2 regions of the Paenibacillus sp. M-152 genome follow, and region 2 is predicted to be linked to the other one. Evidence: a T-box and tRNA genes for the amino acid it is inferred to sense, from the RefSeq annotation. Region 2 holds a T-box; the other holds one or more tRNA genes.
What was found. The T-box of region 2 lies ahead of ileS (isoleucine--tRNA ligase). A T-box ahead of a tRNA ligase gene usually reads a tRNA of that ligase, here a tRNA-Ile.
Positions count from the first base shown of each region.

Region 1: it has a tRNA-Ile gene. The T-box ahead of ileS (isoleucine--tRNA ligase) is inferred to sense a tRNA for this amino acid. The anticodon was not compared.

Region 1 is NZ_CP034141.1:5,148,195-5,153,780, reverse strand. Features, by position in the region: rRNA gene EGM68_RS22555 (16S ribosomal RNA) at 1-1,290, shown strand, start outside; rRNA gene rrf (5S ribosomal RNA) at 1,408-1,524, shown strand; tRNA gene EGM68_RS22545 (tRNA-Ile) at 1,563-1,639, shown strand; tRNA gene EGM68_RS22540 (tRNA-Ala) at 1,660-1,735, shown strand; rRNA gene EGM68_RS22535 (23S ribosomal RNA) at 1,866-4,794, shown strand; rRNA gene rrf (5S ribosomal RNA) at 4,872-4,988, shown strand; tRNA gene EGM68_RS22525 (tRNA-Asn) at 5,007-5,082, shown strand; tRNA gene EGM68_RS22520 (tRNA-Thr) at 5,086-5,158, shown strand; tRNA gene EGM68_RS22515 (tRNA-Glu) at 5,170-5,241, shown strand; tRNA gene EGM68_RS22510 (tRNA-Val) at 5,253-5,328, shown strand; tRNA gene EGM68_RS22505 (tRNA-Gln) at 5,384-5,458, shown strand; tRNA gene EGM68_RS22500 (tRNA-Lys) at 5,463-5,538, shown strand; tRNA gene EGM68_RS22495 (tRNA-Leu) at 5,550-5,586, shown strand, end outside.
Region 2 is NZ_CP034141.1:3,849,587-3,855,172, forward strand. Features, by position in the region: gene ileS (isoleucine--tRNA ligase) at 1-2,928, opposite strand, end outside; T-box leader at 3,008-3,287, opposite strand; gene EGM68_RS16715 (DivIVA domain-containing protein) at 3,459-3,968, opposite strand; gene EGM68_RS16720 (YlmH family RNA-binding protein) at 4,141-4,923, opposite strand; gene EGM68_RS16725 (YggT family protein) at 4,932-5,189, opposite strand; gene EGM68_RS16730 (cell division protein SepF) at 5,197-5,586, opposite strand, start outside.

The DNA.
Region 1 (5,586 bases), 1.3 Mb from region 2:
GTGGGGTAAAGGCCTACCAAGGTGACGATGCGTAGCCGACCTGAGAGGGTGATCGGCCACACTGGGACTGAGACACGGCCCAGACTCCTACGGGAGGCAGCAGTAGGGAATCTTCCGCAATGGGCGAAAGCCTGACGGAGCAACGCCGCGTGAGTGATGAAGGTTTTCGGATCGTAAAGCTCTGTTGCCAGGGAAGAACGTCTTGTAGAGTAACTGCTACAAGAGTGACGGTACCTGAGAAGAAAGCCCCGGCTAACTACGTGCCAGCAGCCGCGGTAATACGTAGGGGGCAAGCGTTGTCCGGAATTATTGGGCGTAAAGCGCGCGCAGGCGGCTCTTTAAGTCTGGTGTTTAATCCCGAGGCTCAACTTCGGGTCGCACTGGAAACTGGGGAGCTTGAGTGCAGAAGAGGAGAGTGGAATTCCACGTGTAGCGGTGAAATGCGTAGAGATGTGGAGGAACACCAGTGGCGAAGGCGACTCTCTGGGCTGTAACTGACGCTGAGGCGCGAAAGCGTGGGGAGCAAACAGGATTAGATACCCTGGTAGTCCACGCCGTAAACGATGAATGCTAGGTGTTAGGGGTTTCGATACCCTTGGTGCCGAAGTTAACACATTAAGCATTCCGCCTGGGGAGTACGGTCGCAAGACTGAAACTCAAAGGAATTGACGGGGACCCGCACAAGCAGTGGAGTATGTGGTTTAATTCGAAGCAACGCGAAGAACCTTACCAGGTCTTGACATCCCTCTGACCGGTCTAGAGATAGGCCTTTCCTTCGGGACAGAGGAGACAGGTGGTGCATGGTTGTCGTCAGCTCGTGTCGTGAGATGTTGGGTTAAGTCCCGCAACGAGCGCAACCCTTATGCTTAGTTGCCAGCAGGTCAAGCTGGGCACTCTAAGCAGACTGCCGGTGACAAACCGGAGGAAGGTGGGGATGACGTCAAATCATCATGCCCCTTATGACCTGGGCTACACACGTACTACAATGGCCGGTACAACGGGAAGCGAAGCCGCGAGGTGGAGCCAATCCTAGAAAAGCCGGTCTCAGTTCGGATTGTAGGCTGCAACTCGCCTACATGAAGTCGGAATTGCTAGTAATCGCGGATCAGCATGCCGCGGTGAATACGTTCCCGGGTCTTGTACACACCGCCCGTCACACCACGAGAGTTTACAACACCCGAAGTCGGTGAGGTAACCGCAAGGAGCCAGCCGCCGAAGGTGGGGTAGATGATTGGGGTGAAGTCGTAACAAGGTAGCCGTATCGGAAGGTGCGGCTGGATCACCTCCTTTCTATGGAGAATCGTTTCCTGCAATGGAAACATTCAAATATGAAGCGTAAGTTTCAAGCTCAGGTTTAGGCCTGTTACTCACTCGTTGCTCAGTTTTGAGAGCTCAAACTCTCAAGCGTTTGGTGGCGATAGCGGAGGGGTTCCACACGTACCCATCCCGAACACGACCGTTAAGCCCTCCAGCGCCGATGGTACTTGGACCGCAGGGTCCTGGGAGAGTAGGACGCCGCCAAGCGCAACCACTAAAGAAAAAAAATTTTGGTGGTTTATTATGGGCCCTTAGCTCAGCTGGTTAGAGCGCACCCCTGATAAGGGTGAGGTCGGTGGTTCGAGTCCACTAGGGCCCACCATAAACTTTATATTTTCTTTTGGGGCCATAGCTCAGCTGGGAGAGCGCCTGCCTTGCACGCAGGAGGTCAGCGGTTCGATCCCGCTTGGCTCCACCAAAAAGATTTATTATTGCACCTTGAAAACTGGATACCGAAACGAAATTGCGTTTTAGAATATTCCTTTAAGCTGATCTTGTGTAAACAAGTGAAATAAAGGTAGCAAATCGTATTTACATTGTAGATACTAGGTTAAGCTACAAAGAGCACACGGAGGATGCCTAGGCGCCAGGAGCCGACGAAGGACGTGGCGAACAACGATAAAGCCTCGGGGAGCTGTAAGCAAGCTTTGATCCGGGGATGTCCGAATGGGGAAACCCGGCTGTCTTCATCGACAGTCACTACTCACTGAATTCATAGGTGAGTGAGAGGCAGACCAGGGGAACTGAAACATCTAAGTACCCTGAGGAAGAGAAAACAATAGTGATTCCGTCAGTAGCGGCGAGCGAACGCGGATTAGCCCAAACCAAGGAGCTTGCTCCTTGGGGTTGTGGGACGTCTCATATGGAGTTACAAAGGAACCGGTTAGATGAAGAGGTCTGGAAAGGCCCGCCAGAGAAGGTAAAAGCCCTGTAGTTCAAAACTTGTTCCCTCCGAGACGGATCCCGAGTAGTGCGGGGCACGTGAAACCCCGTATGAATCCGGCAGGACCATCTGCCAAGGCTAAATACTCCCTGGCGACCGATAGTGAAGCAGTACCGTGAGGGAAAGGTGAAAAGCACCCCGGAAGGGGAGTGAAATAGATCCTGAAACCGTGTGCTTACAAGAAGTCAGAGCCCGATCTATGGGTGATGGCGTGCCTTTTGTAGAATGAACCGGCGAGTTACGTTCCCGTGCAAGGTTAAGGTGAAGAGCTGAAGCCGCAGCGAAAGCGAGTCTGAATAGGGCGACTTGAGTACGTGGACGTAGACCCGAAACCGGGTGATCTACCCCTGTCCAGGGTGAAGGTGCGGTAACACGCACTGGAGGCCCGAACCCACGCATGTTGAAAAATGCGGGGATGAGGTGGGGGTAGCGGAGAAATTCCAATCGAACCCGGAGATAGCTGGTTCTCCCCGAAATAGCTTTAGGGCTAGCCTCGGAAAAAAGAATCGTGGAGGTAGAGCACTGATTGGGTGCGGGGCCCGCAAGGGTTACCAAGCTCAGTCAAACTCCGAATGCCATAGATTTAGTTCCGGGAGTCAGACAGTGAGTGCTAAGATCCATTGTCGAAAGGGAAACAGCCCAGACCATCAGCTAAGGTCCCCAAGTGTGTGTTAAGTGGGAAAGGATGTGGAGTTGCACAGACAACCAGGATGTTGGCTTAGAAGCAGCCACCATTGAAAGAGTGCGTAATAGCTCACTGGTCGAGTGACTCTGCGCCGAAAATGTAACGGGGCTAAACACACCACCGAAGCTATGGCTTGATGCTTGCATCAGGGGTAGGGGAGCGTTGAATGCGGGTTGAAGGTGTACCGGAAGGAGCGCTGGACTGCATTCAAGTGAGAATGCCGGTATGAGTAACGAAAAGATCTGTGAGAATCAGATCCGCCGAAAGCCTAAGGGTTCCTGAGGAAGGTTCGTCCGCTCAGGGTAAGTCGGGACCTAAGGCGAGGCCGATAGGCGTAGTCGAAGGACAACAGGTAGAAATTCCTGTACCACCGTAATCCGTGATGAGCGATGGGGTGACGCAGTAGGGTAGTGACGCGGACTGATGGATGTCCGTCTAAGCAGTGAGGCTGATGTGTAGGCAAATCCGCACATCGTTAAGGCTGGGCTGTGATGGGGAGCGAAAATTATAGTAGCGAAGGTCATGATCTCAGACTGCCAAGAAAAGCCTCTAGCCAGGAGAAGGTGCCCGTACCGCAAACCGACACAGGTAGGCGAGAAGAGAATTCTAAGGCGCGCGGAAGAACTCTCGTTAAGGAACTCGGCAAAATGACCCCGTAACTTCGGGAGAAGGGGTGCCTCGGTAGGGTGAATAGCCCGAGGGGGCCGCAGTGAAAAGGCCCAAGCGACTGTTTAGCAAAAACACAGGTCTGTGCGAAGCCGCAAGGCGAAGTATACGGGCTGACGCCTGCCCGGTGCTGGAAGGTTAAGGGGAGTGGTAAGCTCGCAAGAGCGAAGCTATGAACCGAAGCCCCAGTAAACGGCGGCCGTAACTATAACGGTCCTAAGGTAGCGAAATTCCTTGTCAGGTAAATTCTGACCCGCACGAATGGCGTAACGACTTGGGCGCTGTCTCAACGAGAGATCCGGTGAAATTTTAATACCTGTGAAGATGCAGGTTACCCGCGACAAGACGGAAAGACCCCATGGAGCTTTACTGCAGCTTGATATTGAATTTGGGTACGATCTGTACAGGATAGGTGGGAGCCGTAGAACTTTGAGCGCCAGCTTGAAGGGAGGCATCCTTGGGATACCACCCTGATCGTATCTAGGTTCTAACTTGGTACCGTGATCCGGTGCGAGGACAGTGTCAGGTGGGCAGTTTGACTGGGGCGGTCGCCTCCTAAAGAGTAACGGAGGCGCCCCAAGGTTCCCTCAGAATGGTTGGAAATCATTCGAAGAGTGCAAAGGCAGAAGGGAGCTTGACTGCGAGACCTACAAGTCGAGCAGGGACGAAAGTCGGGCTTAGTGATCCGGTGGTACCGCATGGAAGGGCCATCGCTCAACGGATAAAAGCTACCCTGGGGATAACAGGCTTATCTCCCCCAAGAGTCCACATCGACGGGGAGGTTTGGCACCTCGATGTCGGCTCATCGCATCCTGGGGCTGAAGTAGGTCCCAAGGGTTGGGCTGTTCGCCCATTAAAGCGGTACGCGAGCTGGGTTCAGAACGTCGTGAGACAGTTCGGTCCCTATCTGTCGTGGGCGTAGGAAATTTGAGAGGAGCTGTCCTTAGTACGAGAGGACCGGGATGGACGTACCGCTGGTGTACCAGTTGTTCCGCCAGGAGCACCGCTGGGTAGCTATGTACGGAAGGGATAAGCGCTGAAAGCATCTAAGCGTGAAGCCCCCCTCAAGATGAGATTTCCCAGTATGTAAGACCCCTTGAAGACGACGAGGTAGATAGGTTGGGGGTGGAAGTGCAGTAATGCATGGAGCTGACCAATACTAATCGGTCGAGGGCTTATCCTAAAGATAAGGCGCAATAAGTTTCGGATTCAGTTTTCAGGGTGTAACCTTGAATGTAGAATTTGCGAGGCAAATTCATGTTTGGTGGCGATAGCGGAGGGGTTCCACACGTACCCATCCCGAACACGACCGTTAAGCCCTCCAGCGCCGATGGTACTTGGACCGCAGGGTCCTGGGAGAGTAGGACGCCGCCAAGCGAGTTTTATAATTATTATTCCCTGATAGCTCAGTTGGTAGAGCACTCGACTGTTAATCGAGTTGTCACAGGTTCGAGTCCTGTTCGGGGAGCCATTTGCTCTCATAGCTCAGTAGGTAGAGTGCATCCATGGTAAGGATGAGGTCACCGGTTCGATCCCGGTTGAGAGCTTGTTACAGGATGGCCCGTTGGTCAAGGGGTTAAGACACCTCCCTTTCACGGAGGTAACAGGGGTTCGAATCCCCTACGGGTCATAGGATAGTATGGAGGCTTAGCTCAGCTGGGAGAGCATCTGCCTTACAAGCAGAGGGTCGGGGGTTCGATCCCCTCAGCCTCCACCATATTTTATTCTCTTACATGGATGAAATATAGGGGAATTGTGAATCATATGCATATTGGGGATTAGCCAAGCGGTAAGGCAACGGACTTTGACTCCGTCATGCATAGGTTCAAATCCTATATCCCCAGCCATTAAGAGCCATTAGCTCAGTTGGTAGAGCACCTGACTTTTAATCAGGGTGTCGAAGGTTCGAGTCCTTCATGGCTCACCATTGTATTACATGCGCGTGTGGCGGAATTGGCAGACGCACTAGACTTAG
Region 2 (5,586 bases):
TGCTACATACTTTTCAATCGGCAGATCCAGCTTTTTGCGGTAGTCTTGTACCGCGCGAACCACTTCACGTACCCAGCCCTCTTGCTCAAGCTCCGGTGTAATATCTGTGTTCAGCGCTACCGTTAAGCCATAGCCAGAAGCAGAAGCGAAGCCTTCTTTTGCTTTTTTCTCCACCAGCAATTCTTCGGCTGTAACTTGCAACTCTTCACCTTCTGGAGAAGCCACGTTCAGCACTCCTTTTTCTACAACAGAACGAGTATCCTCAGCAGACATTCCTTTGAAAAGGTTTTGTAGGAATCCGACATTTTTGCCGTATTTCTTGCCTGCTACTTTCAAATTCAGCTTCAATGTAAAATCAACAAATCCGCTATCATCCGTCTCAACATGAATATGCTTCACATTGATCTCATCTTTAATGATTTCTTCATAGCCGCTCAGGTCAAAATCCTGATCCATAGACAGAATCAATTCAGACAACGGTTGACGTGTTTTCAAACCCGTTTCGTTACGGACATTACGTGCTAATTCAACGACGCGACGTGCTGTTTCCATATCTCGTTCCAGTTCCAGATCAATTAAGGATTCATTGGCAGACGGATAGTCATCCAAATGAACACTTTCCCCATTGCTCAGGTTGAGGTAAATATCCTCAGCAAGCAGCGGTGTGAACGGTGCCAGCAGCTTCGCCGTCGTTAACAACACCTCAGTCAATGTTCGATACGCATCCAGCTTATCTTCTGTAAGCCCGTTACCCCAGAAACGATCACGTGAACGACGGATATACCAGTTACTCAGCTCATCCACAAACGACTCAATCGCTTTGGAGGAGTTCAGGAAGTCATTTACAGACAATGCTTTATCCACAACCAAGATTAGGCTGTTTAGACGGGATAAAATCCAGCGATCCAACTTGTGTGCCGATGGCTTGAATGGATGCTGTGCCGGATCAAATCCGTCAATATCCGCATACAGAGTCAGAAATGCGTGTGTATTGACAAGCGTATCTACCAGTTTCGATTTAGCCTCGCCTACAATGCCTTTGGAAAAACGTTTGCTATTCCATGGTGCACTATCGGACAGTAATGCCCAGCGGAAAGCATCTGTTCCGTACTCATCAATCACTTCCCACGGATCAATAACATTACCCTTCGATTTGGACATTTTCTGCCCCTGCTCATCCAGTACATGGCCTGTTGCCATGACAGCTTTGTAAGGAGCTTTGCCAGTCAACATCGTCGAAACCGCAAGCAAGCTATAGAACCAGCCACGAGTCTGGTCAATCCCTTCACAGATCATATCTGCCGGAAATTGCTGCTCAAACGTTTCATTATTCTCAAAAGGATAGTGATGCTGTGCAAACGGCATAGAGCCGCTATCGAACCATACATCGATGACTTCCGGTGTGCGAGTCATTTCGTATTTACCGCATTGGCTACGAACCTTGATATCATCTACATAAGGTTTGTGTAGCTCGATATTCGCCGGTACATCCCCAATTGCACGTTCTCTCAATTCAGCAATACTATGAGGTGCGAACTGTTCTCCAGTTTCCTCACAAACCCAGATATTGAGCGGTGTACCCCAATAGCGATCGCGACTGATGTTCCAATCCACCAGTTCCTCCAAAAACTTACCGAAGCGTCCTTCGCGTACATGGCCCGGGTACCATTCAACTTCGCTGTTGTTGGCAATCAGTTGATCCTTGATCGCAGTTGTTTTGATAAACCAGCTGTCCATCGCATAGTACAATAATGGAGTATCGCAGCGCCAGCAGAACGGATAGCTATGCTCGTATTTTTCCTTGCTGTACAGCAACCCTTTTTCGGACAGCATTTTCACAATATCTACATCGCAATCTTTCACAAAACGGCCTGCAAAATCAGTGATTTCAGCTACATAGTTACCTTGGAGATCCACTACGTTGATAAACCCAACGCCATTTTCACGACATACGCGATAGTCATCCTCACCATGTGCCGGGGCCATATGAACGATACCTGTACCGCTGGAATCTGTTACGAACTTGGCACCCAGAATTTGGTTACCTTTCTCCACCTGAAAATAAGTAAATGGCGGGGTATAGGTTTGGCCTACCAGTTCTGAACCCGATAGCGTGCCAATCACTTCATGATCACCTTTAATTACGGTCTCAACAAGATTTTTAGCAACGATGTATACCCCATCTTCCTGCTTCACACGTGCGTATTCCAGCTCAGGGTTGACGGCGAGCGCCACGTGACTCGGCAAGGTCCAAGGTGTTGTCGTCCAGGCCAATACATATTCACCACTGCTATGCAGCTTGAATTTGGCCGTGGCACTCAGATCCTTTACATCTTTGTAGCCCTGTGCTACTTCATGGGAACTTAGTGTTGTCTGACAATCCGGGCAGTACGGACTCACACGATGACCACGATACAGCAGATCTTTCTCATGAATCGTCGCCAAAATGTTCCATACACTCTCGATATAGTTATTGTCCAAGGTAATGTATGGGTGATCGAGGTCTGTCCAGTATCCGATCGCTTCGGTTAAATCGCGCCACTGCTGCTCGTATTCAAACACGCTCGCTTTACATTTTTTAATAAATTTCTCAACACCGTATTCTTCAATTTCAGGCTTGTGAGAGATCCCCAATTGCTTTTGCACACCCAGTTCTACCGGCAGGCCATGCGTATCCCAACCCGCCTTACGTACAACGCGGTATCCCTTCATGGTCTGATAGCGGCCGACGAAATCCTTAATTACGCGACCCAGCACATGACCGATGTGTGGTTTGCCGTTAGCTGTTGGTGGGCCCTCATAAAACACAAAATTAGGCTTTCCTTCACGATTGGTAATGGATCTACGGAACGTGTCCTCCTGTTTCCATTTGCTCAGGATGCGTAGGTCACGTGACCGTGCTTTTTCTTTAACATCCACTCTGTTCATAACGTCATACTTCCTCTCTGCTTATCATTAATTGTTCTAGCGCACTTAAAAAAAGCAACAAAAAAAGCCCCATCCCTGTAAAAGGGACGAGACTGTGCTCGCGTTACCACCCTGATTCCGTAATTAGACCAGTCTAAAGAAGACGATCTTGTCACGACTCTCTGAGCCCTACTCAACTTCAGCAGGGCGCCATTATAACGCATGGCAAACGGTGATTGCTTACACACGCCATAAATTTAAGCGCTTCAGCTCACTTCTCCGGGAGGATCTTCAGTCATGTTCTGAACGTTGGCTTGCACCGGTTGGCCAACTCTCTGAGGGACAAATCATGACGTACTCGTTCCCATCAACGAATTAAACATGTTAAATTCATCGAAATCTTAAACCAGCAACATCGTTGCCTTGAATAACAACCATCAACCAATAGACGGATAATCGTTGAATTCAGTATAGTATTTACAGTTATAGCCTGTTTAAAGATAAAAGTCAACCCTAACAAGACCTAATGAAAAGCTTGTCAGAAATCAAAATCAGTAAATTTCTTTCATTTCACGCTCGCGCTCCAGCACTTCGCGTTCCCGGTTTTCAAGTGCTTCCCAGCCATCTTGGCTTAACAAGTCAAGCTGTGCTTCCACCAATGTACGAAACCGTGCTCGGTAAATTGAAGCCTGTTTCTTCAGTTCTTCAACCTCCAACGCGATTTTGCGGGATTTGGACAATGCTTCGTTCACAATACGATCCGCATTTTTTTCCGCTTCCTTCACGATCAGTTGAGATTCTTTCTTGGCGTTGTTGCGAACTTCATCAGCTGCTTCCTGCGCGACAATAATTGTCTTACTCAGTGTATCCTCAATCGTCGCAAAATGATCGAGCTTCTCCTGTACGTTCAGCAACTGGGTGCTCAGTTCTTTATTTTCACGAATAACGCCCTCGTAATCCTTGATCACCTGATCCAAAAATTCATTAACCTGATCCTCATCATAACCGCGAAGCCGGCGGGCAAATTCCTTATTATGTATATCCAATGGCGTTAATGGCATGCCGTCCACCTCCTATAAGATTGACAAAAAATTCATTTTCCGCGTCACGACGCTCATTATCATCTATCGGTCATCATACCCCGTTTTGTGAATACTGTACAGAGCAAAATCGTTCCAGTTCTTCGCTATAGGTTAATTCTTTCGACAGAAACCTCATGAATCCTGCCTACAGCTATACAAACTTACCAATTTTGACACGGAATCTACCCTTTTTTGTCATCCCGTCTGTTTCAAGCACTTTGAAACGCCCAAATCCCTGCATGGAAATAACGTCCCCAACCTTAAGTGAAGTAGATGGATTCTCCTCCACCTTCCAGTTTACCCGACATCGTCCCGCTCGAATCGGTGTTAATATTTTACTGCGACTCAATTTGTAGACGTCACTGGCAACCCCGTCCAGACGCAAAGAAGCGACCGTCAGATCCATCGCCTCTAATGCAACTTCCTTCGTTCGGAGACTTGCTACTGGCAACAGTTCTGTCCAAACATGAACACGATGTACCTGCTGCAAATGCATGGTTATAAAATCTCCGATCTCTGATGCCACCAACACATGACACCCATCATCCAGCACGTGAATGTCCCCGATTTTTCCACGCTTGATTCCAAGCCCCAAAATGGCACCTAGATAATCGCCGTGCTCAAGGGTATTGATTTTATGATCATCAGAAGAGATGGAAAGGACCTGAATTCCCATTTCCTCATCGTCCAAATACGAATAATCGGGCGCAATCAGCGCCCGCTTTCGTTCCGAAGCCGTATATCCGCCATCTACCCTAATCGTGACCTTCTCTTCCTTCGAAGCAAGTGTCTCCAATATGTACTGTTGTCGCGGATCCAAAAAATCAGTCAGCTTCTGCTCATGATAAGCTCCCGCATGACTGATCCATTCGGAAGCACGATCCACATAATCCCGTTCATCCGGGTGAAAATGCTCATAAATCTCAGTTCGCATAAATCCTCCTAGACGAAATTGCCAATTAAAGAAATCAAACCGTACGATGCAAAACGCAAAGCAATCAGCGCTACGATAGGTGAAATATCAATCATCCCGAAGATTGGCGGTATAAACCTGCGAAAAGGAGACAAATACGGCTCCACAAACCTGGCAAGTAGATCACCGATCACACTCTCTCTGGCATTAGGAAGCCATGACAGCAGAACATATGCAATGATCATGTACGAATAAATCTGAAATAACCAGTAAATTACCTCGATCAAGAAAAGCTCACCTCATTCTGTTAAGTTCTTGTTCAGTGTCAGCCAGTATCTCCGTAATGGAGCCTTGAATTTCAACCGTATCCGGTGTGCACAGAAAAATATTGTTACCGACCTTCGAAATGCCGCCACTCAGTGCATACACAGTACCACTCAAAAAATCAATGATACGTAACGCCTGATCCTTGCGAATTCGTTGCAAGTTAACCACGACGGTGCGATGTGAACGGATATGGTCAGCGATTTCCTGTGCTTCATCGTAAGAACGCGGCTCATACAGAACAACTTTCACATTTTTCTGTGAATGGATGCTGACAACATTCGTGCCCTTCTGGTTCTTACGTTTATCAAAGCTTGGGGTTTCAATTTCTTGATCTTCCGGCGTATTCATAACCTCTCG